DNA from 3 places in the Sodalis sp. RH14 genome. Region 3 is predicted to be linked to each of the others. Evidence: predicted binding sites of a transcription regulator. Region 3 holds the regulator's gene; each other region holds the start of a gene.
The links. The regulator PhoB, encoded in region 3, activates phosphate uptake and scavenging genes when phosphate is short. The targets are predictions, from matches to a motif close to CTGTCATAAAACTGNCNNAT.
Positions count from the first base shown of each region.

Region 1: a site for PhoB is predicted at 2,650-2,669, ahead of opgB (phosphatidylglycerol--membrane-oligosaccharide glycerophosphotransferase). Genes of this name have one in related genera too.
Region 2: a site for PhoB is predicted at 4,008-4,027, ahead of pitA (inorganic phosphate transporter PitA). Genes of this name have one in related genera too.

Region 1 covers NZ_CP178739.1:1,707,963-1,717,916, forward strand. The annotation lists gene ACL2XQ_RS07680 (ABC transporter substrate-binding protein) at 1-216, opposite strand, end outside; gene opgB (phosphatidylglycerol--membrane-oligosaccharide glycerophosphotransferase) at 645-2,522, opposite strand; gene ACL2XQ_RS07690 (nuclear transport factor 2 family protein) at 2,900-3,337, opposite strand; partial or broken gene ACL2XQ_RS07695 (helix-turn-helix transcriptional regulator) at 3,863-4,108, shown strand; gene ACL2XQ_RS07700 (TonB-dependent siderophore receptor) at 4,419-6,563, shown strand; gene ACL2XQ_RS07705 (MFS transporter) at 6,679-8,013, opposite strand; gene ACL2XQ_RS07710 (NAD-dependent succinate-semialdehyde dehydrogenase) at 8,721-9,954, opposite strand, start outside.
Region 2 covers NZ_CP178739.1:5,502,638-5,512,591, reverse strand. The annotation lists gene ACL2XQ_RS25100 (hypothetical protein) at 109-1,248, shown strand; gene ACL2XQ_RS25095 (hypothetical protein) at 1,431-2,582, shown strand; gene ACL2XQ_RS25090 (NAD(P)/FAD-dependent oxidoreductase) at 2,598-3,809, opposite strand; gene pitA (inorganic phosphate transporter PitA) at 4,098-5,603, shown strand; gene uspB (universal stress protein UspB) at 5,686-6,021, opposite strand; gene uspA (universal stress protein UspA) at 6,605-7,048, shown strand; gene rsmJ (16S rRNA (guanine(1516)-N(2))-methyltransferase RsmJ) at 7,136-7,924, opposite strand; gene prlC (oligopeptidase A) at 7,924-9,954, opposite strand, start outside.
Region 3 covers NZ_CP178739.1:1,122,031-1,131,984, forward strand. The annotation lists gene ACL2XQ_RS04950 (AAA family ATPase) at 1-500, opposite strand, end outside; gene sbcD (exonuclease subunit SbcD) at 497-1,810, opposite strand; gene phoB (phosphate response regulator transcription factor PhoB) at 2,022-2,711, shown strand; gene phoR (phosphate regulon sensor histidine kinase PhoR) at 2,736-4,073, shown strand; gene ACL2XQ_RS04970 (PstS family phosphate ABC transporter substrate-binding protein) at 4,070-5,008, shown strand; gene ACL2XQ_RS04975 (cobalamin-independent methionine synthase II family protein) at 5,259-6,362, shown strand; gene brnQ (branched-chain amino acid transport system II carrier protein) at 6,794-8,113, shown strand; gene proY (proline-specific permease ProY) at 8,185-9,564, shown strand.

The DNA.
Region 1 (9,954 bases), 590 kb from region 3:
CTTGGCAAAGTCCACGTCGTAGCCGACGATATTATGGGTTTTGGCATCGACGGAACCAAACGGCGGGTTGGAATCGAAGGTGGCGACACGAATAACGCCGGCCTGCTTGATATTGGCCAACTGGTCGGCATGGGCGGCAACGGAGACGATACTGCCTAACGCTAACACAGTCAGCAGCGATAACGCTGAAGGCCGGCTATTAATGAATAAGGCCATTTGCTTTTCCTTGATATAATTTTAATATAATTTAACCACTTCATGGGGTTATTCCATGGCGCTGGTTTTCTGCTGAGGAATATTACATAGGCAACGATAATTAACCACGTATAAAAAAGCATATGTTTATCACCACTAAGCATAAGAATAACTTATGACCTATCGGGCCAGTGGCCGGCGGGCATTTATGCCAGTGAACACGGGGCGTGGGCGCGGCACCGCGCGCGATTTAAATAAGAATAATAATTATTACTCAAGACAATAAGAAATGAATTGAAGCCGGTGGCGCGGGATATTTTATCAAACCGCAGCATGAGGATGTTTAATAAATAACCATCGCTGCGGCATTTTATCGCCGGGACAGGGGCGGCAGGCTAAACCGGCGGGCGCTATCACCGGCGCTGCAACCCCCGTCCGGTGCCAGGGGGTTAATTTGTCGCGGGAGCGGATAAGTTCAGTCTGCCGACGGTCTGCTCAAACTGCGCCTCATCGCCCTGCGGCAGTTTTTTGAACGACACCTTGCCGCGATACACGTCGGAGTCGATTTTAACGATGTTCGGCTGGGTGCTCAGGTTGCCGACGGCGACACAATAATTGGTTACCTGGCTCAGCGATGGATCCCAAATATCGGCCATTTTATTACAGTCATCAATCCATAAAAATTTATCCCGGGCATTCAATTTCGCCAATTGCTGTTTTAACGGTGCGGATAAATACACGTCGAACATCGGCTCAATATTATTTTTATCAATTTTTAAAATCAACGGTATTTTAAATTGAACGCCGGAAAAGCCGATGGTTTTGGCATTTACATCAATTTTATATTTTTTTATCTTGGTCGGGAAATCCCACTGCCGGATAACATCCGGTATCCATGCGGTTATCTTATCATCGAGATTTAAAAAATAGGTTGATAACGATGTGGAGGATAAACTGCTCCGGCCCAGGCCGATATAGTTATCGCCCCCCAGCACATCCAATACAGTCGCGCCGTTATCCAGCGTGCTGCGCTTAACATTACTGACCTGGGGCTGCTCCTTGTCGCCGCGCAGGATAAAGAACAGATCCTTTCTGTCGTGCTGATTTAAAATATCATAGGCGGTATTGTTCATGGCCAGGTGATCGGAAGACACCACGATCACCGTATTTTTGAAATAGCCCGATGCGCGGATTTTTTTGATAAGCCCCGCGATATGCTCCTGGCTGCAGGCCACGGCGCTTAGGGAGCTGTTTTCCATATTGTCATACGCATAGGAGCGATTGGTGCAGGATCGCGAAATATATCCGTCCGGATGATGGGTGTCGACGGTCAGCGCAAATAAGGCAAACCGCTGTTTTTGTTGCGACAGCGCAATAAATTTATCATAGACCAGATCCAGCAGGGTATCGTCATACCAGCCCCACTCGTTGCGGTAGTCGGGATCCTTGACCAGTCCCTTAAGCTCCTGGAAACCATAGATATGCTCAAAACCATGGGACTTCAGGAACAGGCCTTTACCGGCAAACGCCATATCGGCCCCCTGGTAAAAATAGGTATCGTAACCGGAAGCCTGCAGTATATCGCCCAGGCAAATATCATGGGGGTAAAAGGTCGATAACGAACTTGAGGCATTGCCGTCAAAGGGGGCGAATAACGGAATGCCGCACTGCGACGCCACCATTCCGGCAATGGTGTAGCCGGTGCCGGGCAATTGGGTAGTATTGCTGAAATCTATAGCATCGTTTTTCTGACTGTTAAGCTCGGTGGTTAAACCGGCAAAGGCGTCCTGATCGAAATAGGTTCTTTCCAGGCTTTCGGCATAGATATAAATAAGGTTGGGGCTGTCTTTCGCCAGTGTTTTGGACGGGGTTCTGTAATAGGTATTAAAGTCCGTATCGCCGCTTGCCAACTGGGATTTAACCAGGCCGGCAATTTCACCGCTGGCCGGCGTGGCAATCACGGCGACCACGGCCAAAACGAGAGCCAGCAGGCCGTAAGCCGTACGGCCGCCGCCGGCTTTTCTGAATAGCAACAGCCATGACATCAGGCTGAACACCAGCAGGGAAGCCAGGATGAAACCGGCAAAGGGCAGGATGTACTTGCCTAATCCGGCGCCGGTTAAACTGCTGGTCAGGGTATACAGCACCGAATCATTGATGCCGGCGCCGGTAAAGTAATTACTGGCGACCCTGACTAAATTAAGCAGAATATAAATACCTAAAACAAACAGCACTAATGAAAACAAATATTTATTTTTTTTGGCTTTCGTTGAATAAATAATAACCGCCGCTATAAATAATACTATCGACAGGGTTTCCGCTGACATTGTTCTCCCTCCATCGGGCAGTAAGGGAAATACCTCCGGCTATAGCAGCAGCGTTTCAAGGCGGTCTTCCGGTAAGGGATGGGTGATAGTTATCTGTATAGCAATTAATCCGCTACGGCGCGAGATTTCATTACCGTTTTGTGACAAGCCGCGCCGGCGGGTGGTGCGGGTAAAAAGAATTGAACGGCGAAATACAAGAAATTATTTTTTTAATCAATTGATTTAAAACAGTAAAACTTCACCGCTCGGCTAAAAAGCAGGAGATGAATTCTTTTTGCGTTGACAAAAAGTTACATTTTTTTTACAGCGGAAAGCCCGGTGGGCGCGGGGAAAACGACGCAGCGGCCCTCATATCCGAGAGCCGCGCTGGCAGGGGTTTATTTAGGCAATGAATAGGCCTGGCGCGCCAGGAGCTTCCAGGCGCCCGCCGCATTTTTCTGCCATACCTGCATGACGCCGATTTTCACTTCGCCCGGCTTGCCGCCGTCTGCGGTTTTCGCCTGCAGGATATGCCTGACGATGGCCACGTCGCCGTCGACCTGCACGGTTTGGTCTTTGAGATCCAGCGTCAGGAATTTGGATTGACCGGTGACGATGGCATCGACAAATTCGGCGTTGTTCTGGATTTTACCGCTGGAGTGGCCGTAGCTCAGCGTCGGCGCGCCCACTTTCTCCAGATCGGCTTTCTTGGCGCTGACCATGGCCTGACGCATGGTTTCCACCGCCTTGGTTACCGCCGTGGCATCGGCGCTTTGGGCGAAACAGCTGCTGCTCAACAGCAATGAAAGAAGGGCCGCGCCTGCAATTTTATACATGGTTATTCCTTACCAGTGACATCGTTAAAGAGGGGCAATGCTAACCAATTTCATGAGGTTACCGTTGTGACTGATCTCATGTATTTCAAAAAAAATAGTTTTTATTTATTTTTAATAAAACATTGTTTTGAAATTATCTCAAGCAATTGTCCGCGGAACATTGTGCGGGATGGCGGCAAGCGTTTCAATGTGATTAAACTCACAATTTTTGGCATTAATAAATTATTACTACCACGGCAATCTGTGCCACCGGGTGTAAACCCCTGATTGACATTGCGTGGCGGTCATAGCAATCAGAAAAGATCAAAAAACTCGGAAATTATTAAAAGCACGGGATTTTTGCGGGGCAGGGGAAATTTACTGAGTGGAATGATGGCGTTACACACAGCACAAAATCAGGCCGGCAATTGCCGGCCCTCACCCTGATGTGTGTTCTATTCTTATAAAGTGTTTAGTTATTCTAAACAACTCTGATGTTAAGTGATGCTAAACAGATTATCAAGCTAACTTTACTCATATTTGAAGATGATTCCAAAACGCCTGAAAGAAGCCCGGCACAGGGCCCAGCTGACACAGGAAAAGCTGGCGGTCATGGCTGGCATCGATGAGTCCACCGCCCGTTCCAGAATTAGTCAGTATGAAAATGGGATATATCGTCCCAATTTTGAAACCTGCTGTGCGTTTGCCCGCATCCTGAACGTACCCGAATGCTATTTCTACACGCTGGACGATGAGTTTGCCGCCGCGCTGCTGGCGCTGTATGTCTCGCACGCGGCATCGGCCAATATGCGTCTGGCGTCGAATGAAGGAGAAGAAGAAAAAGAAGAAAAAGAAGAAAAAGACGCTGCCGACTGGCAAAAACGGGGTTAAGCCTACCGCCGCCAGGCCATCTTAGACCTAACCCTTTCCATTGCCGTATCGAGGCGTAGCAACGTCTCGCAGCCGCCATCCCGCCCCGCGTAAGCCTTGCCGTTCCGGCCAATTCCTTAAATGTGTTAAATTATTTCTTGAATCAATAAATAAGAAAGATAATAATTCTCATTTAGTTTCAATTTCATTCACCTGTCAATGGAAAGATATAATGAGAAGGGTCTTGCGCTTAACACGTTCCACTCTGCTGTGTTCACTCGCTTTCGCGGCGCCGTTATTCACCTATGCCGAGGATACCCTGGTGGTTACCGCGGCCCAGACGGCCGACAGCGCCGATGCGCCGACCCGGGGCTACACAGCCAACACCAGCCGCGGAGCGACCAAAACCGATCAGCCGCTGATTACCACCGGCCAGTCGGTGTCGGTGGTGACGCGCCGGCAAATGGACGATCAGGCCGCCCTGACGGTGAACAGCGCGTTGAATTATACGCCGGGGGTATTTACCAACTTCGCCGGCGGCGCGACCCGCTACGAGACCGTTTCCCTGCGCGGATTCCACGGCGGCGATACCAATAATACCTTCCTGGACGGCCTGCGGTTGATGAGCGACGGCGGCAGCTATAACAACCTGCAAATCGATCCCTGGTTCCTGGAGCGCGTCGATGTGATTCGCGGTCCGTCGTCGGCGCTTTACGGCCAGACCATTCCCGGCGGCCTGGTGATGATGACGTCCAGACGCCCCCGTTTTGCCAGCGAAGGGCATATCAAGCTGATGGCCGGCAATAACGCCACCACCGGCGCGGCGTTCGACTATACCGGCGCCGTCAGCGATCAATGGGCGTTCCGCCTGACGGGCATCACGCGCCATAGCGATACCCAGTACGATCACCAGCGCGAGGAACGCTATGCCATCGCGCCGTCGCTGTTATGGCAGCCGGACGGCAACACGTCGCTGCTGTTAAAAGCCTATCTGCAAAAAGATCCGTCGGGCGGTTATCACAGCGCGGTGCCGGCGGACGGCAGCCTGTACGCCAGCAGCGGCGCCAAGCTGGACCGCGGGTTTTTTGACGGCGAAAGCAGCCTGAATACCTTTAAGCGCCGCCAGCAAATCTACGGCTATGAATTCGACCATAGCATCGACGACGTCTGGTCAATCCGCTCCAACGGCAGTTATACCCATGCCAACGTCGACCAGCAGCAGGTTTACCAGATTGGCTGGAACAGCGATCGTACATTGCTTAACCGCTATTATTCCGGCGAATCGTCCTCGCTTGCCGCTTACGCCATGGATAACCAGCTGGTGGCCGATTTCAGCACCGGCGACCTACAGCATAAAGTGGTGCTGGGCGGTGAATACCATGAATATACCAACGACCTGTGGGACGACAGCGCCTACGCCACCCCGCTCAATGCGCTCACCGGCGTCAGCGGCGGCCCGGGGCTGTTCACCGACTACGGCCTGACCGTGCCGGGCGTCACGCGCGTCGATGCCAAACGCCGCTACTCACAAAGCGGGGTCTATCTGCAAGATGAGATGACGCTGGATAAATGGCACCTGGATCTGTCCGGGCGCTACGATCGCATCGTGGCCAAAAATACCACGTTCAATACCGACACCACCTACCGGCGCCAGGACGATCATATCAGCGGCCGCGGGTCGCTGCTGTATGCCTTTGACAGCGGCATTTCGCCTTATGTCAGCTTTAGCCAGGCCGTCACGCCGCAGGCCTTGTCCGGCGCCGACGGCAACCTGTTGAAACCGACCACCAGCGAGCAGTACGAAGCCGGGATAAAATACCAGCCCCCCGGTACTTCGTCGCTGTATACCCTGGCGATTTACGACCTGACGCAAAAAGATGTGGCCAACCGTATCGTGCAGGGCAGCTATTATGTCCCGGCGGGCAAGGTACATTCCCAGGGGATTGAACTGGAGGCCCGCACGCAGCTCACCGAGCGTCTGGCCGGCATAGCCGGCTATACCTATAACCGGGTACGCTTCAGGGACGCCGTGGACGGCAACGACGGCAACACGCCTTATGTCACGCCGGATCAGATGGCGTCGCTCTGGGCGCAGTACCAGGCGGATTACGGCATCAACCTGGGCGGCGGGGTGCGTTATATCGGCCGGCAGTGGGCAGATAATGAAAACACGCGGCGCGTGCCGTCGGTGACCCTGCTGGATGTTTCGCTACGCGCCGATCTTGCCGCCTGGAACCCGCAGTGGAAGGGGGCCTATGTGCAGCTTAACGCCAATAACCTCACCGATCGGAAATACGTGGCGGCCTGTTATGGCACCGGCTATTGCTATTGGGGCGCGGAGCGCTCGCTGGTGGCCACCGTGGGCTACGATTTCTGATCAACAGGCAAAAGGCACGGGCCGGGGCAAGGATGTCCAGGCGCGTCAAGGGGGAGGGGAGAGGTAAAATAGGCAGATGAGGGGGGGCGGGTTTCCCGCCCGCCCCTATACAGGATTACGCCGGAACGTTTTTCAGCACCAGCCGCTGGATTTTACCCACCACCAGCAAATAGCACAGCATCGACATAATGGCCGAGCAGCCGACAAAAATCAGCGCGCTGTTAAACGAGTGCAGATTCTTGACCAGAAAACCAATCAGCAACGGGGTGACGATGGAGGCGACATTGCCGAACACGTTGAAGATGGCGCCGCACAGGCCGATCACCTCTTTCGGCGCGGTATCCGCAATCACCGGCCAGCCCAGCGCGCCGAAGCCTTTACCGAAGAATGCCAGCGCCATCAGCGCCACCACCAGCACCGTATTATCGGTGTAGTTGCAAAGGATCATGCTGGATGCGAGCAGCATGCCGAACACGATCGGCGCCTTGCGGGCAAAGGTAAGCGAACAGCCGCGCTTAAGCAGGAAATCCGACACCACGCCGCCCGAAATACCGCCGACAAAACCGCATAACGCCGGAATGGAGGCGATGATGCCTACCTTAAGGATGCTCATCCCTTTTTCCTGCACCAGATAGATGGGGAACCAGGTCAGGAAGAACCAGGTAATGGTGTTGAGGAAATACTGGCCGAAAAAGATGCCCAGCATCATACGGCTGGTGAGCAGTTGCTTAACGTAGTTCCATTTCGGTCCGTTATCCTTCGCCTTTTTGCTGTCCATATTGACCACGCCGCCGCCCTGCTCGATATAATCCAGCTCGGCGCGCGACGCGTAGGGGGATTCAAACGGGTTATGGACAAATTTTATCCACAGAAACGTCAGGATAAAACCGATGACGCCCATGACGGTAAAGACGTGTTTCCAGCTCCACGCATAGACCAGCCAGCCCAGGAAAGGCGAAAAAATCGCCAGGGAAAAATACTGCGCGGCGTTGAAAATCGACGACGCCGTGGCGCGCTCCTTGGCCGGGAACCACGCGGCGACAATGCGGGCATTTGCCGGGAAAGCCGGGGCTTCGGCGAAACCCAGCAGGAACTGCAGCATAAACAGCGAAAAGACCGCCATCGGCACCGACAGCACTCCGACAAATCCTTGCAGCAGGGTGAACAATGACCAGAAAAACAAACTGTAGCTATAGACTTTAATCGACCCGAACCGGTCAAGCAGCCAGCCGCCGGGGATTTGCATCAACAGATAGGCGATGCCGAACGATGAAAAAATCATGCCCAGGTTGACCACATCCAGCCCCAAATCGTGGGACACCGCTGTGCCGGCTATCGACAGGGTAACCCGGTCGGCATAGTTAACCGCCGTAATAATAAATATAAATAACAGCACCACATAACGTACATGGGTCCTGCCTTTTTGGTCCAAAGTGGACTCGATTGCCATACGATGTCTCCGCGTTAACGCTGCGCGCCTAAGGCATTTATTCCCGGCGAATTGTCGCCGCCGCCATAGGCCTCATAATTAAAATACTGCCTGTCGGTAGGGGACTGGGTATACGTTGAATGGGTATCGGCGCGATACGTAAAAAAGAAGAGGTATCAATCGCCATCCGTAATTTGAGCAGGCAGTATAAAAATGGCGCCAGGGTAAGTCATTATGCAAATGACCAATATTAGAGCCGGGATTAGGACTATTTTTGTGGGAACATGGAGTCTGTGCGGTGGATCATAAATATGGGTTTTAGATAATTTTTAATTTTAATATTGCGATGGTGATCACAATTTATAGGTATTTCGCCGCATAATAAATTAAAAAATTATGGAGAGAGATGTTTTTGCCCAACTGCGGCATCCCTTTTTCGGCCGGGTTAGTATTCCACGATTAGTTGATAAATTAAACTAAATTTGTAATGGCGTGGATATTCTCCGTACGGCAAAGCACGGCATTATTCATATTCATAATAATGAAATGCCGTTTTAATTTAAAAACACCGGTAATTATCACGCTGATATCGGCAATAAGCGCAGGCGCGGTCAACGGTCGGCGCACGGTGAATCCGCGGGGGGAATGAACCGGGCAGCCTGTTTCCCCCGGCGCGTTAGCCGCAGGAAACAGGCGTGATTTACGGGCCATGCCGGCCCCGGGTAGGATCAATAAGGCGCGTCGGGCGTGGTGATGCGGATCAGCTTTTCATTGACGAATTCATGAATCCCCGCCGGGGATTGTTCGCGGCCATAGCCGGAGTTTTTGGTGCCGCCAAACGGCAGCTCCGGGGCAATACCTGTGGTATGGTTGATATAGACCATACCGGAATCGATTTGCCGCGCCACCGCCACGGCCCTGGCGGTATCGGTGCCGAAGACGGTGCCCCCCAGGCCGAAGATGGAGTCGTTGGCCAGCGCAATCGCCTGCGCCTCGTCCTTGACGGCATACACGCACAGCACCGGTCCGAAGATTTCCTCGGCGTAGGCCGCCATGCCGGGTTTGATGCCGGTGAGGATGGTCGGTTCCATATACGCGCCCGGCCGGTCCACGCGGTGGCCGCCGTAGATCAGTTTGGCGCCTTCCTTCACTGCGGTTGCCACCTGCTCAACGATCTCCCCGGCCGCTTTTTCACTGCTGAGCGGGGCGAGCTGCGTGGACGGATCCAGCGGGTCGCCGATCCTGATCTTTTCATAAATGGCCCGCGCCTTGGCGATAAATGCCTCGGCGACGTCTTCCAGCACGATAATACGCTTGGGCGACACACAGACCTGGCCGGCGTTCCATAAACGTCCCATGGCGGCGGTTTTTACCGCCAGATCAAGATCGGCATCCGCCAGCACCACAAAGGCGTCGCTGCCGCCGAGCTCCAGGGTCGATTTCTTGACATGTTTGCCGGCCTCGGCGGCAAAGCTTGATCCCGCCGCCTCGCTGCCGGTCAGGGACACGCCCTTGATGCGCTTATCGCCTATTAATTGCGATACCTTGGCGCCGGGCACGAACAGGTTAGTGTAAACGCCCACGGGCGCGCCGGCATCGATAAAGATACGCTCCATCATGGCCGCGCACTGCGGTACGTTGGAGGCGTGTTTCAACACCATGGTATTCCCGGCCATGATATTCGGCGCCGCCGAACGGGTGATCTGGTAGAACGGGAAATTCCAGGGCTGCACGCTCAGCAGCACGCCGAGGGGGTCATAGCTGAGAAACGCGCTGCCAATCCCGGTTTCCAGGGGCTTGTCGGCCAGGAACCGTTCGCCGTGATCGGCATAATAATCAAATATATCGGCGCACAGTTGCACTTCGCCCACGCCTTCGGCGTGCAGTTTGCCCATTTCAATGGTACACAGCTTGCCCAGCTCATCCTGGCGATCGCGCAAAATGGCGGCCACGTTATGCAGC
Region 2 (9,954 bases), 1.6 Mb from region 3:
CTCCCTCTCTTGCCGCAGGGCAAAAACTCTCTCCCGCCAGACTGCTTGCCAGCCCTGTTTTAGCCGTTTAGCTTTAGCTCCACCTTATGACGATAAAAACAGGAACGGATGATGGACCAAATCGCTTCGCCCTATCTCAAGGAATTTATCACCTTGCGCAGCCTGTCGGCACCGCAACCCGCAAAGGCGTTAACCCGGATCGCGAGCCATTTTGCCCGGATACAAAATTGCTGTGAAAGATGCGCGACCCTCTGGGAAAGATGGAATCAGGAAGTCGCTAAAATGGAGGACGGCATGCTGACCGCGCCGCATCCACCGGCAAGGATGCTGCATAGCATGCAGGCCAGATATGACATTGCCGAACGGCTGGTGAGCGCGGCGGACGAGAATATACTTGGCGTCAGCCTGTTAGTAACCGACCTGCACGAAAAACAGCTTCTCGACCATATCTTTGCGCTTGCGGGCAGAAAAAAACAGCATGAACAAAAACCGGAAGAACGCGCAGCGACTCATCTGTTCGCCAAACTACTGATGAGAGGCTTGCTTGATGAATTTTTGCACGCCAAGTTCCACCAGGCACAATTGGAACGAAGCCGCTGCTACGAGCCCCTCCTGAACGGCCTTTATCCGTTTCGTCGCTCGGACGACACGATATTGAAAATAAAAAGCATCAGCGCCGACTCAAAAAAAGTCGTTTCAGGCAAAGTTTACGCCAATGATGGGGTTAAACCGTTTATAACCTCGACAACGGCGCCCTTGGCGAGATTGAAATTATATGCGCAGGTTATGTTGCGCCATGCAGCATTGGATAAACCGTCGCGACCGGAGGCGGAGGCGGCGCCACAGTGGAGGGTGATGGCGCGCAGCCCGATCGCTAAGGATACCTGCGTAGGCGTGCTGTCAGGGACGCTGGTCGATGAATATCTTATGGCGCACCGGCAGTTTTTCAATATGGAATATATCGTCGATATTTCAGTGTGTGGCGGGCCTGACACTTATCTGGACAGTGATGGCATTTTGGCGAAAATAAGGGCCGGTTTCGCTTACGACGATCCCAGGGCTGCGCATAAGCCCGCAGCGAAAAGCTGCAATGTCGAGGCGGCCAAATTTTTGGCGGAACTGGCGGATGGCAGGAAAATTTATGTATTGGCGATATTTGCCTTAAGGAACATCGCCGCCGGTGAGGAACTGCGTATTTATTCCCTGACGCCGCCGGAATATAACACCACTGCCGATAACAGAACCTGATGAACAATAGCGGCTAAACGCGAAGCCGCGAACCCGGCGCGGGGAAAAATCTTATGTCAGCCGGCCTTGTTGTGCCGCGTATCCCCTCCCGATAAGCTCCGTATGAAAGCCACGTCCATGGCTTACCGGCTGTAAAGCAGAGAAGCGACGCGCAGCAATGATGATAGGGAGGTCCACTTAGTATGTACAATATTCATTCCCCCGGCGGCCCACCCGCCATACATTCCCTCCCGGCGGGCAAGGTCCGTCGGCCAGGCGGGCTGTCCAGGCTAACCAGTCACCTGAAGGTGGCGGAGAACTGCTGTGACCGGTGCCGCCCGGTTTGGCGCCAGTGGCATGCCATTCTGGAAAGTACCTTGCGTAAGGCGGGTGAAAAGGAAAAGCACCCCTATCGCGCGGTCAGTATCGGGCTGCAGTGTGTCCGGGCATTGGCTGACAAATTGATGACGCCGCAAGACCATGCCGCGCTTGCAGGAATGAGCATACACGTTAACCGCCGCCATGGTTTGAATTGGAGTGCGCGGTTGCACGCGCTTAAATTAGTGGATGGCCGGGCCGGGCAACCGCCCGACCAGGCCAGTGAAGAAGAATGCGCGGCGACGCATTTGATTGCCCGGGTGTTTATGAACGGCGTGCTGACCCACTTTATGAAAAGCGAGATCCGCAGCACCATCATTGCCAGGAACAGAAGTTATCACACCGGTCTCGATGCCCTGCCGCCCTATCGGGACGTGGACGGCAATGCCGTGACGATCATCCATCTCAACCGTTTCTCGCTGGCGACCACCGCCAATAACCGCTATGCCAATGACCAGGTAGTGCCCTTTGCCAGCGGAGATGTGAGCGGCGCCGATCGGGCCGCGCTTTATGCAGGCTTGTTGCAGTGCCGTAAGCTCACCAGGCACGATGTGCCGGCGCGGGAAAAATCCCTTATCGGCCAATGGGGGGTGATGGCCGCCAGGCCGTTGGCGAAAGGGACGTGCGTGGGAATCTACGCCGGTGTCCTGGTACCGGAAGGGGTGTGCGACAAAACCGTTTTCGATCATGACTATCTGATATCCATAGCGGCCGATGATCAGGAAGAGGAGATCATTCTTGACGGCGACGGCATCATATCCAAAATAAACACCCTGGTTGAATATGACGAGCATGGCCGTCCCTGTCGCCAGGCGCGATCCGGCTATAATGTGGAAATGGCCCGGTTTCCGGCGATTCTGGCGAATAAGCGCACGGTATCGGTTATCGCGGTGTTCACGCTGGCTGATATCCCCGCAGGCGTGGAACTGCGCTGTAACTACAAGTACCGGGATCATGAGATCAGGCGGCTGCGTTAAGTCACCGCGTGGCCCTCAGGCAGGGTTATGGCGTTCCGCGGCCCCCAGCGCCTGCGCGCAGGCCCACGCCGAGCTCCAGGCCCATTGGAAGTTATAGCCGCCCAGCCAGCCTATCACATCCACCACCTCGCCGATAAAATACAGTCCCGGCACCTGCCGGCTTTCCATGGTTTTGGACGAGAGATAGCGGGTATCCACGCCGCCCTGGGTGACCTCGGCGGTGCGATAGCCCTCGGTGCCGTTCGGCTGCACCCGCCACTGCTGCAGGGCCAGAACCCAATCGGCCTGCTGGCGGTGGGTGAGCTGTTTTAGCGTGCATTCCGGAATGGCCAGCAGGGCGAACCACATCTCGACAAAACGACGCGGCAACAGTTTTGCCAGGGTGTTTTTCAGGCTTTGGTTGGGGTGTTCGCGCAATTCAGCCGCCAGGAACGTGGCTAAATCGGTATCAGGCAGCAGGTTAAGCGTCAGGTACTCGCCGCTTTGCCAGAAGCTGGAAATCTGCAATATGGCGGGTCCCGACAGTCCACGATGGGTAAACAGCAGGTTTTCCCGGAACGAGACGCCGTTTTCAGCAACGACCACCGCGGGCACGCCGATGCCGGACAGCACGCTTAACTGTTCCAGCAGGGGCTTATGCAGGGTAAAAGGCACCAGCGCGGCGCGGGTGGGGATGACCGGCAGTCCGAACTGTTGGGCAATTTTATAACCGAAGGGCGTGGCGCCCAGGCCGGGCATGGACAGGCCGCCTGTCGCGATCACCAGGCGGCCGGTTTTGATGGCGCCGCCCGGCAGGGTCAGGAAAAAATCATCGCCGCGTTTTTCCACGGCCCCTACCTCGCTGCGACACCGCAGCGTCACCTGGCCCAATTCGCACTCCTTGAGCAGCAAATCCACCACCTGCTGCGCCGAGTCGTCGCAAAAAAGCTGGCCGAGGGTTTTTTCATGCCAGGCGATGCCGTATTGCTGCATCAGGGCAATAAAGTCCCACTGGGTATAACGCGACAGGGCGGACTTGCAGAAATGCGGATTTTGCGAGAGGAACGCCGCCGGCTCGACATACAAATTGGTGAAATTACAGCGGCCGCCGCCGGACATGAGAATTTTCCGTCCCGGCTTTTTGCCGTTATCCAGCAGCAATACCCTGCGGCCCAGCCGGCCGGCCTGCGCGGCGCAAAACATGCCCGCGGCGCCGGCGCCGATCACCACTACGTCAAACTGTTCCACCATACTTGCTCTCTGCTTATGCCTGCTTAATCATGAAAAAGGGCGTCCGTCCGGCTATTGTGCGTTCCACGCGGGGGCCGATTGTAATGTCCCCGGTGGCCTTATGCCAACGTAACAGGATGATAAAATCAGTAAGCATAGTTATCCTCATGATTTTACAGAGTAAAGTGCGGACAAGCCCGCGCAGTGCTGACAGAAATGTCATAAAAAGGTCATATTTCTCTTTTCCACGGCCCCTGTTGTCGCAGATAATGCGCCCCGTTCATGTCCAATCTATGGCGTAACCCTATGCTACATCTATTTACCGGCCTGGAGTTTCATACCGGTCTTATGCTGGTGCTCGCATTGATTTTTGTCCTGGTATATGAAGCCATCAACGGGTTTCATGATACCGCCAATGCGGTAGCAACCGTAATCTACACACGTGCCCTGCGCTCGCAGCTGGCCGTGGGCATGTCGGGAATCTTCAATTTTCTCGGCGTACTGCTCGGCGGCCTGAGCGTGGCGTATGCCATCGTGCATCTGCTGCCGGTCGACCTGTTGCTAAACGTCAGCTCCACCCACGGCCTGGCAATGATGTTTTCCATGCTGCTGGCGGCCATTATCTGGAACCTGGGAACCTGGTACTTCGGTTTGCCGGCCTCCAGCTCGCATACCTTGATTGGCGCCATTATCGGCATCGGCCTGACCAACGCCATGGTAACCGACTCGTCGGTGCTGGACGCGCTGAATATCCCGAAGCTTATCGAGATCTTCCTGTCGCTGATCATTTCGCCCATCGTCGGGCTGGTGGTGGCCGGTATCATGGTCTTCGCGCTGCGCCGTTACTGGAGCAGCACCCCGAAACGGCGCCGCATTCATTTGACGCCGGCGGAGCGGGAGAAGAAAGACGGCAAACGCAAACCGCCGTTCTGGACCCGCACTGCGCTTATCCTGTCGGCCGCCGGGGTGAGTTTTGCCCACGGCGCCAATGACGGACAGAAAGGTATCGGCCTGATCATGCTGGTATTGATAGGCGTCGCGCCGGCCGGGTTCGTGGTGAATATGAATTCCACCGGCTATGATATCGCCCGCACCCGCGACGCGGTCGGCAACCTGCAGCAATTTTACCTGCAGCATCAAGGCGCCCTGCCGCAGGTGGTTAACGCCGAACCGCCGGCGATTCCGACGCCGGATGTCAACGCCCTGCCGTCCACGCCGGCCGAGTTTCACTGCGACAGTTCCCGGGCGCTGCTGGCCATCACCCGCGCCATGGCGCTGCTGGATAATTTGCAGAGCTACGATAAGATCACGCCCTTCGAGCGCGCGCATGTGCGCCGCCTGTTGATGTGCGTCGCCGATACCGCGGACCGGACCGCCAAGCTGCCGCAAACCACCGGCGAAGATAAACGCTTCCTGAATAATTTGCGTAAGGATCTGCTGGCAACCGTGGAGTACGCGCCGCTGTGGATTATCGTTGCCGTGGCGCTGGCCTTGTCGCTGGGCACCATGATTGGCTGGCGGCGCGTTGCCACCACCATCGGCGAAAAGATCGGCAAGAAGGGCATGACCTACGCGCAGGGACTGTCGGCGCAGATGACCGCCGCCGTGTCCATCGGCGCCGCCAGCTATACCGGCATGCCGGTTTCCACCACCCATGTATTGTCCTCCGCGGTGGCGGGCACCATGCTGGTGGACGGCGGCGGCGTCCAGGGTAAGACCGTGCAAAATATCCTGCTGGCGTGGGTACTCACCCTGCCGGTGGCTATCGTGCTCTCGGGTAGTCTTTACTGGCTGGCATTGAAGCTGATTTAACGCATCCGGCAGGCGTAGTGAAAAGGGCGGCCTGCGGGTCGCCTTTTTAATTGTTTGATTCCCAGCACGGTTTCTTTACGTCTCAGTGCCAGATAGCCAGGGCAATCAGGCTGACGACGATGAATCCGCACAGCGCGCTGGTCAGCATAAATTGCCGGCGCACCCGCTCGCAGCGGCGGATAAATTCCGGATCGTGATGATCGAGATACCGCTGGGCAATGATGTAGCGTACCAGCCTGAGCTGCTTGCTGGGCTGTCCGTGCGCGGTGAAAAACCCGCCGCCGTCCACGTACTGGTAGAGCAGCGGATCGCACCCCCGCAGTACCACCAACAATGCCCGCAACGATGAGTAATAACGCGCCATATTAACGACACAGACGACACATAAAGCCCAGAAAAGCGCAACGGTGTTGATCATAAATCCCCCCCGGCAACGCGACTCCACACAACCTTCCGACATCCGGGCCGGCAGCGGTTTACGCGCGATAGCAACTAACCACAGAGCTGAAGAAGCCCACCCCAAAAATTGATATAACCGAGAATGGATATACGCAGTAAAAATACTGCCGGACCTTGCAATATTGAGTGTAGAAAAGTTTGTCTAAAGAAAGCAATCGAAGCGACAAAAATTGTTCTTTTAGCCGGTTTTTTTTCAGCAACGCGACCGCGCCTTGCCGGGTCACCCCGGCATACGGGCTACGTCGCATCCTCCCCGGATAATGCGCGATGCCCTTTCTAATAAAAGCTATACTAAATTTAGTGCGTTGAAAAATTAATAATTATAATTCAATTATGTTAGTTATTGCTGTTAAGGTTTTACCGCCGGAGTATCGCCCCAGCCGAAAATGCTGGGCGGGTTGATAAATATCATACGGATAGGTGTGATCACGGCATCACTTCTGGAACGCCGCCGAGTGTTAAACTTAAGGCGTCACAGACATGCCGGATGAGTACCCACGTCGCGCGGAGTTAACGAGTGACATTTTGCAAGGAGTCTGATTATGTCTTATAAACACATCCTTATCGCCGTTGACCTTTCACCGGAAAGCAATGTGTTGGTGGAAAAAGCAGTATCGATGGCCAGACCGTACAACGCGAAGATTTCGTTGATCCATGTTGACGTCAATTATTCCGATCTCTATACCGGACTTATCGACGTCAATCTCGGGGATATGCAAAAACGCATCTCCGAGGAAACCCAAAATGCGATGACGCAGCTGTCGCAGAACGCCCATTATCCGATTGCCGAAATCCTCAGCGGCAGCGGCGATTTAGGCCAGGTGCTGGTGGATGCCATCAATAAGTACGATGTCGATCTGGTCCTGTGCGGACATCATCAGGATTTCTGGAGCAAGCTGATGTCGTCGGCCCGCCAGCTGATCAACACCGTCCATGTGGATATGCTGATCGTGCCGTTGAACGACGAAGAAGTCTACGAGGATTAAGCGTGTTGATGCGCACAGCCTCCGCCCTGCGGGGCGGGGGCCGGCGCATGCATGGTTTCACCCCGATATTGCGCCTCTCCGGCGGGTTTAATCCGCCGTAACCTGTTGCTCTGCGGGGATTGCTTGCGGGGTATAGATATCGAAACGATGATTTTTTGTGGTGATATGGGCCTGGGCGGCAATGCCCGCCAGCGGCGGAGCATAGTCCGGGCGTTTGACCACCACCCGCCGGGTCGCCAGCGCGCGCGCGGGTAGAAGCAGTTCGTCGGCGTCCTCGTCGGCGCCCACCAGCGATTGAAACACCCGCATCTCTTTTTTAACCAGCGCGCTTTTCTGCCGGTGCGGAAACATCGGATCAAGATAAACCGCATCCGGACGCGGCCGCAGCCCGGTTAACCCGATCAGGCTGGAGCCGTGCACCAGCGTCAGGCGCTCACGCAGCCATGTCCCCACCTCCGGGTCGTCATAGGCCCGTTGCAGCCCGTCGTCCAGCAGCGCCGCCACCACGGGATGGCGCTCGAACATGCGCACACGGCAGCCGAGGGACGCCAGGACAAACGCATCGCGCCCCAGGCCCGCCGTCGCGTCCACCACGTCCGGCAGCGTTTTACCCTTTACACCCACCGCCCGGGCGATGGCTTCGCCGCGTCCGCCGCCGAAGCGGCGGCGATGTGCCATTACCCCGCCGGTAAAATCGACGAAGATGGCGCCGAGCTTCGGCTCATCGCGCTTGCGCAGCTCAAGGCGCTCCGGCGTCAGCACCAGTTCCATCACCGCCGACGCATCGTGCAGCAGGCCCCAGCGTTCAGCCAGGGCCGCTAAACGCGCCTTGTCCACGCCCGGTTCACAACGCAGCGCCAGCGGCTCCAGCGGCATTATCCGCGGATACCGTAATGATGCAGCATGGCGTCCAGCTCGGGTTCACGGCCGCGGAAACGGACAAACAGCGCCATCGGCTCCTCGGAACCGCCGCGCGAGAGAATATTGTCCAGGAACGACTGGCCGGTTTGCCGATTGAAGATCCCCTCTTCCTCAAAGCGCGACCAGGCGTCCGCCGCCAGCACGTCGGCCCAGAGATAGCTGTAGTAGCCCGCCGCGTAACCGCCGGCGAATATATGGCTGAACGCATGGGGGAAACGGCTCCATTCCACCGCCGGCATGACCGCCACCTGCTGTTTCACCTCCGCCAGCGTTTGCAGGATGCGCGCGCCCTGTTCCTGGCTGTATTCGAAATGCATGCGGAAATCAAACAGGCCGAATTCCAGCTGGCGCAGGATAAACAGGGCCGCCTGGTAATTTTTCGCCGCCAGCAGCTTATCCAGCATGGCTTTGGGCAACGGCTCGTGGGTTTCATAATGGCCGGAGATAAAGGCCAGCGCCTCGGGCCGCCAGCAGAAGTTTTCCATAAACTGGCTGGGCAGTTCCACCGCGTCCCAGGGCACACCGCTGATGCCGGCAACCCCGGGAGTGTCGATGCGGGTCAGCATATGATGCAAGCCGTGGCCGAATTCGTGGAACAGGGTGGTGACCTCGTCGTGGGTAAACAGCGCCGGCTTGCCGCTGACCGGGCGGTTAAAATTGCAGGTCAGGTAGGCCACCGGCTTTTGCAGGCTGCCGTCGGCTTTGCGCAGCATGCCGACGCAATCGTCCATCCAGGCACCGCCGCGCTTATTGTCGCGGGCATATAAATCCAGGTAGAAACTACCGCGCAGCTCGCCCTGTTCGTCGAACAAATCGAAAAAACGCACCTCGGGATGCCAGGTATCCACATCCGTACGCTCCTCGGCGGTGATGCCATAGATGCGGTTCACCACCTCAAACAGGCCGTTTACCACCCGCTGCTCGGGGAAATAAGGCCGCAGCTGCTCATCGCTGATGGCGTAAAGATGTTGTTTTTGCTTTTCGCTATAGTAGGTAATATCCCAGGGATTTAACGCATCGCGGCCGTGGTGTTTGGCCGCGAAGGCGCGCAGCTGCTCCAGTTCCTGCTCGCCCTGCGGACGGGCGCGCCGGGCCAGATCGGTGAGAAAATCCAGCACCTGCTGCGGATTTTGCGCCATTTTGGTCGCCAGGGACTTATCGGCATAGCTGGCGAAACCCAGCAGTTGGGCGAATTCGTGCCGCAGCGCCAGGATTTCCTCCATGATCGGGCCGTTGTCCCATTTGCCGGCGTTGGGACCCTGGTCGGAGGCGCGGGTGACATAGGCGCGGTACAGTTCTTCACGCAGGGCGGCGTTATCGCAATACGTCATCACCGGCAGATAGCTGGGGATATCAAGGGTAATCAGCCAGCCTTCCTGCCCCTTCGCCTCCGCCTGGGCGCGGGCCGCGGCCAGCGCGCTTTCCGGCATGCCGCCGAGTTCGCCTTCGTCGGTAATCAGCTTGCTCCACCCCATGGTGGCGTCCAGCACATTATTGCTATAGGCCGAACCCAGCTCCGACAGGCGCGCGGCAATCTCGCCATAGCGCTTTTGTTTCTCGGGTGAAAGGCCGATCCCCGACAGCTCGAAGTCGCGCAGGGCGTTATCAACCGCTTTTTTTTGCGCCACGCTCAGCTCATCGTAGTATTCGCCGTTGCGCAAATCGCGATACGCGTCGTACAACCCCTTGTTCTGGCCCACCCAGGTACTGTATTCCGACAATAACGGCAGGCTTTGCTCATAGGCTTCGCGCAGCTCCGGGCTGTTCTGCACCGCGTTCAGATGGCCGACCGGCGACCAGATGCGGCCCAGGCGATCGTCCGCTTCCGCAAGCGGCTGGCATAAGGTGTCCCAGGTATACGGACCCGATAGCGCAACGATGCGCTCAACGGTCTGTCGGCAGTCGGCAAGGGCGGATTTTACCGCCGGGACGATATGCTCAGGAAGAATGGCGGAAAACGGCGGCAAGGAAAATGGAGTCAACAA
Region 3 (9,954 bases):
CGATTTTTCGCATCGGCGTTTAAAAATGCGGCGAAATCCCCCTGCGCCAGCAGCACCGATTTGGTAAAACGCGCGAAATCCAGGCCGGTCAGTTCGGTGGTCAGGCGCAGCTTATCGCTGATTTTATCCGCCAGGATGGCGCCGTCGGCCAAACGCGCCAGTTCGACCCTGGCGTTTTGCAGTTTGCCCTGCGGGCTGTTTTTCGCCCGGCGCTGGCTCCAGAAGGCGCGATAGCCCACGCCCTTGACCGAAAACTCGACTTCCGCCAGCGATTCGGCGGTCAGCCGGGTCATCAATTCCTGGCCGGGCAACGCGTCCAGGCGGGGCGTGCGGTGATACAGCGCCAGGCAGATGGCGTCAAGAATAGTGGTCTTGCCGGCGCCGGTGGGACCGGTAATGGCAAACAGGCTGGCGCGGTCGAAGGGGTCGGCGGTAAAATCAATTTTCCACTCGCCCCTGAGCGCATTGATGTTTTTCAGCCGCAGCGTCAGGATTTTCACCGGGCGTCTCCTTTGGTTGCGGCATCCGGCGCCGGCGGGTTTTCCGCCGCGGCGCCTTGCTGTACGTCCGCCGTTACCTGGCGATAGAGCAAGCGTATGGCGTCCAGGTTCTCCGGCGCGGGGGAGGGGATCAGCGCCAGGCGCCGCTCAAACACGTCCCCGGCGCTCAGTTCGACCAGCGTTTCCCGTTGCCGGCGCGCCAGTGCCGACAGCCGCTGCTCGCGGTTACGGCGCAACAGCACGATTTCCACCGGCAAATCGGCCGCCAACTGCTGGATACGCTGCTGGATATCATTCAGCCAGGCGTCTGTCACCACCTCGATATCCAGCCAGACGGGCGTGGGCCCCGGGTAATCGCTAAACGAGCGCAACTGCGCCTCGATGTCCGCCAGGTCGCCTTTTATCAGGCGCAGGGCCTGGGTTTCCGGGATCAAAACCGGGGAAATGTCCGCCACGCCCCCGGCGTCGAAACTGACTATATTGATCTGCTTGGGCTGCCCGGTCTCATCAAAACTCAAGGCGATGGGCGAACCGCAATAGCGGATATGCTGCTGTCCGCCCACGCACTGCGGGCGGTGGATATGGCCGAGGGCGATATAATCCGCCGGAGGAAACAGCTGGGCGGGAAACGCGTCCAGGCTGCCGATATAAATATCGCGTACCGAATCGGTGGTGGCGGCGCCCACCGTGGTCAGGTGTCCGGTGGCGATAATCGGCAGCCGGCCGGGCAACCGGGCGCGCAGGGCCAGCGCCCGGTCATATAGCGCCTGGTAATGTGCGGCGATGGCGTCCATCAGCGCCCGCTGTTTATCATCCCCCGATTCTCCGGCGCGGCTGGTCAGCACATCCCGCGGGCGTAAAAAGGGGATGGCGCACAGTATCGCCCCCGGCTTTCCACTACGATCGTTAAGTACAAAAACCGGTTGCCCGCCGCTGTCTTCGCGGTCGCCGTCGGCGTTGTCGTCATCGTCCCGGGCGCCGAACCCGCCGCCGGCGATAACCCGGGTATGCATGCAGGCCAGCAGCGCCCGGGATTCGTTCAATGTCGCCACCGCGTCATGATTGCCCGCCAGTATGATCAGCTGGCAACCGGTCGGCTGCAACGCCACCACGAAACGGTTGAACAGTTCGCGGGCATAGCTGGGCGGGGTGCCGGTATCAAAGATATCGCCGGCCACGATCACCGCGTCGATATCCCGCTCTGCCACCTGCGCCACCAGCCATTGCAGGAAGGCGCGATGCTCCCGGGCGCGGTTTTTGGTGAAAAACGACTGACCCAGGTGCCAGTCAGAAGTGTGAATGATCCGCATGACGCTCCAGCCAGAGTGCAAAAGTCAGGGCGAGAGTATAAACCTTACCCCGGGCGATGCCGACGTAAAGCTGTTAATTTGGCAACCCGGGACGAAAAAAAACCGCCATCCGCTATGCTTCTGGCACGATGGGCTGATTTTAATAAATCTGTCATAAAAGTGACGCATAATGCCCGGGCACGTTAACCGCAGAGATTAATGGCAGGAAAAAATGGCAAAACGCATATTAGTCGTGGAAGACGAAGCGCCGATTCGTGAAATGGTGTGCTTCGTACTTGAACAGAATGGCTTCCAGCCCATCGAAGCCGAAGACTACGGCACGGCGGTCAGCCGTATGGCGGAGCCTTATCCGGATCTGGTATTGCTCGACTGGATGTTGCCAGGCGGTTCGGGAATACAATTTATCAAACATATGAAACGCGAGGTATTGACCCGCGATATTCCGGTCATGATGCTGACCGCGCGCGGCGAGGAGGAAGACCGGGTGCGGGGGCTGGAAGTGGGCGCCGATGATTATATCACCAAACCGTTCTCGCCCAAGGAGCTGCTGGCCAGGATCAAGGCGGTGATGCGCCGTATTTCGCCGATGGCGGTGGAAGATAAGATTGAACTGCAGGGCCTAAGCCTGGATCCGTCGTCGCACCGGGTAACCTCCAACGAACTGGCCCTGGAGATGGGACCGACCGAATTTAAACTGCTGCACTTTTTCATGACCCATCCCGAGCGGGTATATAGCCGGGAACAGTTGTTAAATCATGTCTGGGGCACTAATGTGTATGTTGAGGACCGGACGGTTGATGTGCATATTCGCCGCCTGCGCAAAGCGCTGGAAACCGGCGGTCACGATCGGATGGTGCAGACGGTCCGCGGCACCGGCTATCGTTTTTCCGCGCGCTATTAGCGCGGTATAAGGGGAGCTCTGCCGGTGCTGGAACGTTTATCCTGGCGTAAGATTTTGCTGGAACTGGGGCTGTTTTGCCTGCCGGCCCTGCTGTTGTCGCTTTTTGTCGGCCACCTGGCCTGGCTGTTGGTGGCGGCGCTGCTGGCCGCGCTGGTGCGCAACTATTATTACCAACTGCGGCTGTCCCGCTGGTTATGGGTCGATCTCCGGCATACGCCGCCGGAAGGGCGGGGAAGCTGGGAACCGCTGTTCTATGGCCTGCATCAGATGCAGTTGCGCCACCGGCGGCGGCGGCGTGAACTGGCGACATTGTTCAAACGCTTTCGCAGCGGCGCGGAAACCTTGCCTGATGCGCTGGTGATGTTGACCGACGACGGCCATATTTTCTGGTGCAACGGCCTGGCGCAGCAGCTGCTCGGGTTTCGCTGGCCGGAAGACAACGGCCAGCATATCCTTAACCTGCTGCGCTATCCTGAATTCAACAGCTATATCCAGGGCCAGTCGTTCGAGCGCCCCTTGACCCTGCTGCTCAATAAGCAACGTTACGTTGAATTCCGCGTGATGCCCTATACCGACGACCAGCTGTTAATGGTGGCCCGCGACGTGACCCAGATGCGCCAGCTGGAAGGCGCCAGGCGCAACTTTTTCGCCAATGCCAGCCATGAACTGCGTACGCCGCTGACGGTGTTGCAGGGATATCTGGAAATGATGAACGACCAGGATATGGATGAAGCCATGCGCGCCAAGGCCATCCACACTATGCAGGATCAGACGCAGCGCATGGAGCGCCTGGTCAAGCAGTTGCTGGTGTTATCCCGTATCGAGGCCGCGCCCCAGGGCGAGGTCAATGAACGCGTCGATATTCCGGCCATTCTCAAGCGCCTGCAGCAAAGCGCCGGGGCGCTCAGCCAGGAACGGCATGAGATCGTGTTCCGGGTTAATGAACAGTTGCTGGTGCGCGGCAATGAGGATCAGCTGCGCAGCGCGATGTCGAACCTGATATACAATGCGGTCATCCATACGCCGCCGGGCACCCGCATCGAGGTGTGCTGGCAGCGTACCGCTGAGGGCGCGCAGTTTCAGGTCAGCGATAACGGGCCGGGCATCGCCCCGGAGCATTTACCGCGCCTGACCGAGCGTTTTTACCGGGTTGACAAAGCCCGTTCGCGCCAGACCGGCGGCAGCGGCCTTGGGCTTGCCATCGTTAAGCACGCGCTCGGCAATCATGACGCCCATCTTGATGTTATCAGCGAGCCGGGCGCGGGTACCCGCTTCTTTTTTACCTTGCCCAACCGGTTGATTGTCCTCCCCGTCCTGGCCGAAAATAACCCCACTTCTCCTTCACGTGTCAAATCCCGATGATAAAAGCAGTAAAAACCCTGGGCTGGCTGCTCTGCCTGCTGTTGACCCTGCCGGCGGCGGCGCGGCCGCTGTCGGTGCTGTCGGGTAGCCTCACCAGCAGCGGTTCCGATACGCTGGCGAATATGATGGCCCTGTGGGCGGCGGATTTCAGGCATGACTATCCGGATGTCGGCGTGCAGATCCAGGCGGGCGGATCGGCGACGGCGGCGACGGCGCTGGCCGCGGGAACGGCGCAAATCGGGCCGATGAGCCGCATGATGAACGCGACTGAAATCGCCGCGTTCCAGCGCCATTACGGCTACCCGCCCCTGGCGGTGCCGGTGGCCTTGGATGCGCTGGTGATTATAGTCAACCAGGATAACCCCCTGCCCAGGTTGCGCCTGCGCCAGTTGGACGCCATTTTTTCCATCACCCGCAGCTGCGGCGACGCCCCTGCCGTCACCCGCTGGGGGGAGCTCGGCCTAACCGGGCGGTGGGCCGATATGGCCCTGCTGCGCTATGGCCGCAATTCCGCCTCCGGTACCTATGGCTTTTTCCGCCAGCGCGTGCTGTGCGGCGGTGACCTGCTGGCATCGGTCAATGAACTGCCCGGGTCGGCTTCGGTGGCGCAGGCGGTAAGCGCGTCGCGCAACGCCATTGGTTACGCCGGCATGGGGTTTCATACCGCCGGCGTGCGGATCCTGCCGTTAACCGACGAGGCCGGCCGCCAGGTGACGCCGGACGAGTCGGCCTTGCTTAACGGCGACTATCCGCTGGTGCGCTATCTCTATATTTATCTGAATAAGCCCCCTGATACCCCATTGGCGCCGGTCACCGCCGCCTTTATGGACCGTATTTTGTCGCCCCAGGGCCAAAGCCTCGCCCGCCAGGGCGGCTACCAGCCCTTGCCTGAACCCATAAGGCTACAGGCGCGCCGGGATATCGGGCTGCAATGAGGTGTGTCGGCAGGGTGGGCCGTCGCCCGCGGGTGATCATGAATAATGTTCAACACGGGTGAATTTTCTTCGCCATGGCGATGCGCCGCCGCGTGCTAGTATGGATGCGGGCATTATAGACGTCCGGATGTCTATATGTCACCGACGGAAACTATTGCCCACCGGGAATGTTTACATCCTGAACTATTCACTAAATCTTATTATCTTGCGGGCCTTGTCCAGGCCGGCAAAATAACGCCGGAGTTCAAACATGCAAAGAAATACGCCTCCCTTTCGCGCTGATGTGGTGGGCAGCTTATTACGCCCCGAGGCGATTAAGCAGGCCCGCAAGCAGTTGCAGCAAGGGGCCATTACTCCCGCGCAGCTGCGTGCCGTCGAGGATACCGAGATCCGCCGGGTGGTGGAACTGCAGCGCGGTCTGGGGCTGCAGGTGGTCACCGACGGCGAGTTTCGCCGCGCCTGGTGGCATTTCGATTTTTTTGAGGGGCTGGACGGGGTGGAAGGCTACGACGTCGACCAGGGTATCCAGTTTTCCGGGGTGCAGACCAAGGCGCGCAGCATTAAGGTCACCGGCAAGGTGGCGTTCCGCCAGCATCCGATGCTGGCGGATTTCCGCTATCTGCGCAGCGTGGCCGGCGATGCGGTGGCTAAAATGACCATACCCAGCCCGAGCGTGATGCATTTTCGCGGCGGGCGCGGTGCCATCGACGCCGGCGTCTACCCTGATCTGGCGGCGTATTTCGCCGATCTTGCCCAGGCCTGGCATGACGCTATCCGCGCCTTTTACGATGCCGGCTGCCGTTACCTGCAGCTTGACGATACCGTGTGGGCCTATCTGTGCTCGACGGACCAGCAGCGCCAGATCCGCGAGCGCGGCGAGGATCCGCGGCAATTGGCGCGCATTTATGCGGATGTGCTCAATCAAGCGCTGGCGGGCAAACCGGACGATCTGGTGGTTAGCCTGCATGTTTGCCGCGGCAATTTCCGCTCCACCTGGATTTCCGAGGGCGGTTATGAGCCGGTGGCGCCTATCCTGTTCGGCGAGGTCAAGGTCGACGCCTTTTTCCTGGAATATGACACCGAGCGCGCCGGCGGTTTTGAACCGCTGCGGTTTATCAAACCCGGCCGCCAGCAGGCGGTGCTGGGCCTTATCACCTCCAAAACCGGTGAATTGGAAGATCCTGAGGCGGTGCTGGCGCGCTTGCGCGAGGCCACCCGTTATATCAGCCTGGACCAGCTGTGCCTGAGCCCGCAGTGCGGCTTCGCCTCGACGGAAGAAGGCAATAGCCTGACCGAAGCCCAGCAATGGGACAAACTGCGGCTAGTGCTGGATGTTGCGGGCCGCGCCTGGTAACGCCAGCGCCCGGCTATCCCGCCCGCGGCAAAATACCGCGGGCGGGCATGGTCGCCGCGGGTTAAGGGGCGGCCCGGGGGTGCCACCGGTATCCATGCCTTTCTGTTATAGTTAAAAGCGCGTCCCTTCAACTATCTTGTAGCAGAAATTACCCAGGCTATGAAAGTATTCACTGCTTTTAGGGTATTTTTTTGGCTTATCATTCTGCTTTTATCTTCAACTATTGCCTTACCGCGCTTTAAACGTTTAAATTGCGCCGGTTATTGCATGCTTCACGCCGTTTTGCACCCTTTTAGCGCTCCGGTCCCGGCAAACAGGCCATTACGCCATGGCCCGCGAGATATCCCGCTGCTGTTGGTGATGTCATAACCGGCATGAGTCGTCATAGGTTTTACTTATTTTTCGCATCCAGACAGGCATTACATTATTCCATGAGCCAGCGTTTAAGCATCAGAGATATCCTTGCCCTGGGTTTTATGACCTTCGCCTTGTTTGTCGGCGCGGGCAATATCATTTTCCCGCCGATGGTGGGATTGCAGTCGGGCCCTTATGTCTGGTGGGCCGCGGCGGGGTTCCTGATTAGCGCGGTTGGGCTGCCGGTACTGACGGTGATTGCCCTGGCCCGGGTGGGGGGCGGCATTGACGCCCTCAGTTCCCCCATCGGCAGAAAAGCGGGACTGCTGCTGGCCGTGGTATGTTATCTGGCGGTGGGGCCGCTGTTCGCCACGCCGCGCACCGCGACGGTATCCTTCGCCGTGGGGCTGGCGCCGTTTACCGGCCAGGGGGATCTGCCGCTGTTTCTTTACAGCCTGGTCTATTTTGCGCTGGTCATCGCCATCTCGCTCTATCCCGGCCGCTTATTGGATACGGTCGGGCACATCCTGGCGCCGCTGAAAATGATTGCCCTGGCGGTCCTGGGCATCGCCGCGCTGCTGTGGCCGGCGGGCAATCCCATTCCGGCGACCGACGCTTATGCCCATATGCCGTTCTCCAACGGTTTTGTCAACGGCTACCTGACCATGGATACCCTGGGCGCCATGGTATTCGGCATCGTGATTGTCAATGCGGCCCGCTCGCGCGGCGTGAACGACGCCGCGCTGCTGACCCGCTACACCATACTGGCCGGGCTGATAGCCGGCGTCGGGCTGACGGCGGTCTATATCACGCTGTTTAAACTGGGTTCGGGCAGCAGCGTGCTGCTGCCGTCGGCGCAAAACGGCGCCGAAATCCTGCACGCCTACGTCCAGTATACCTTTGGCAATGCGGGCAGCGGCTTTCTCGCCATCCTGATTTTCGTCGCCTGCATGGTGACGGCGGTGGGGCTGACCTGCGCCTGCGCCGAGTTTTTCAGCGAACATCTGCCGCTCTCCTACCGCACGCTGGTGTTTATACTCGGTCTGTTTTCCATGCTGGTGTCCAACCTTGGGCTGAGCCATCTGATCCAATTCTCCATTCCGGTGCTGACCGCGATTTATCCGCCGTGCATCGTGCTTATCCTGCTCAGCTTCACGCTGCGCTGGTGGCGCAGCAGCACCCGGATTATCGCGCCGGCGATGCTGATAAGCCTGGTCTTCGGCTGCGTCGATGCCGTCAAGCTCTCGTCATTCCAGGTCTGGCTGCCCGCGTGGATACAGCACCTGCCGCTGTCGGCCCAAGGCCTGGCCTGGCTGCCGCCCACGCTTACCATCGGTATCCTGGTTGCGTTCTATGATAAATACGCCGCGCATCATAAGGCCACCGTCCGGTTATAACCTTTGCGCGCATTATTCACCGCGGGTCGTCCCGCGGCTATTTTTGACTGAAAAAACAGGGTAAATGGGTCATGCAACAACAACCCTCCGCATTAAAACGGGGTCTTACCACCCGCCATATCCGATTTATGGCCTTAGGTTCCGCCATCGGCACCGGGCTGTTTTACGGCTCCGCCGACGCCATTAAAATGGCCGGCCCCAGCGTACTGCTGGCGTATATGATTGGCGGCGTGGTGGCGTATATCATCATGCGCGCACTTGGCGAAATGTCGGTACACAGTCCCCATGCCGGGTCCTTCTCCCGTTACGCCCAGGATAACCTTGGCGGGCTTGCCGGCTATATTACCGGCTGGACCTACTGCTTTGAAATCCTCATCGTCGCCATCGCCGACGTCACCGCCTTCGGCATCTATATGGGCGTCTGGTTTCCGTCGGTGCCGCACTGGGTCTGGGTGCTGAGCGTGGTACTGATAATCGGCGCCATCAACCTGCTCAATGTCAAGGCCTTCGGCGAAATGGAATTCTGGTTCTCGTTCTTCAAGGTGGCCACCATCATCCTGATGATCGTGGCCGGGTTCGCCATCATTATCTGGGGGCTGGGCAACGGCGGACAGCCCACCGGTATCCACAATCTCTGGTCCAACGGCGGTTTTTTCAGCCATGGGATAATGGGCATGATCCTGTCGCTGCAAATGGTGATGTTCGCTTATGGCGGCATTGAAATTATCGGCATCACGGCGGGCGAAGCCAATGAACCGGAAAAATCGATCCCTAAGGCAATCAACTCCGTGCCCTGGCGCATCCTGGTCTTTTATGTCGGCACGCTGTTCGTCATCATGTCCATCTATCCCTGGGACCAGGTGGGCACCGAAGGCAGCCCCTTTGTGCTCACTTTCCAGAAGCTGGGGATCCATACCGCCGCCGGCATTCTGAATTTTGTGGTGCTGACCGCCTCGCTGTCGGCCATTAACAGCGACGTATTCGGCGTCGGGCGCATGCTGCACGGCATGGCCGGCCAGGGACACGCGCCCAAGATGTTCGCCCGCGTATCGCGTAACGGCATCCCCTGGGTCACGGTGCTGGTGATGATGTTCGCGCTGCTGCTGGCGGTTTACCTGAATTACATCATGCCGGAAAATATTTTCCTGGTGATCGCGTCGCTGGCCACCTTTGCCACCGTCTGGGTGTGGATCATGATCCTATGCTCGCAAATCGGCTTTCGGCGCAGACTCGGCCCACAGCAGGCCAAGGCGCTGGCATTCCCCCTGCCGGGCGGCGCGCTGACCTCGGCGGCGGGTGTATTGTTCCTGCTGTTTATCATCGGCTTGATCGGCTATTTCCCGGTGACGCGTATTTCGTTATATGTCGGCGGGATCTGGATTGTGCTGCTGCTTGCCAGCTACGCCCTGATGCAACGCCATAAAAACCGCCGCCTGGCAACCGCCCGCTAGGCCCGCCCACACCGATCTCAACGCAGACGTGTTCAAGGGAGACCGTGCCAATGGTGTCGAATCGGGCGTGGTATTCCCGCCCGACCGAGCGCCCCATGGCATGGTATGCCCGCCAACACCGAGCTCAACGCAGGCGTGTTCAAGGGAGAGCGTGCCAATGGGGTCGAATCGGGCGCGGTGTTCCCGCCCGACCGAGCGCCCCATGGCACGGTATGCCCGCCAACACCGCGCTCAAAGCAGACGTGTTAAGGGAGACCGTGCCAATGGTGTCGAATCGGGCGTGGTATTCCCGCCCGACCGAGCGCCCCATGGCGCGGTATGCCCGCCAACACCGAGCTTAAAGCAGGCGTGTTCAAGGGAGAGCGTGCCAATGGGGTCGAATCGGGCGTG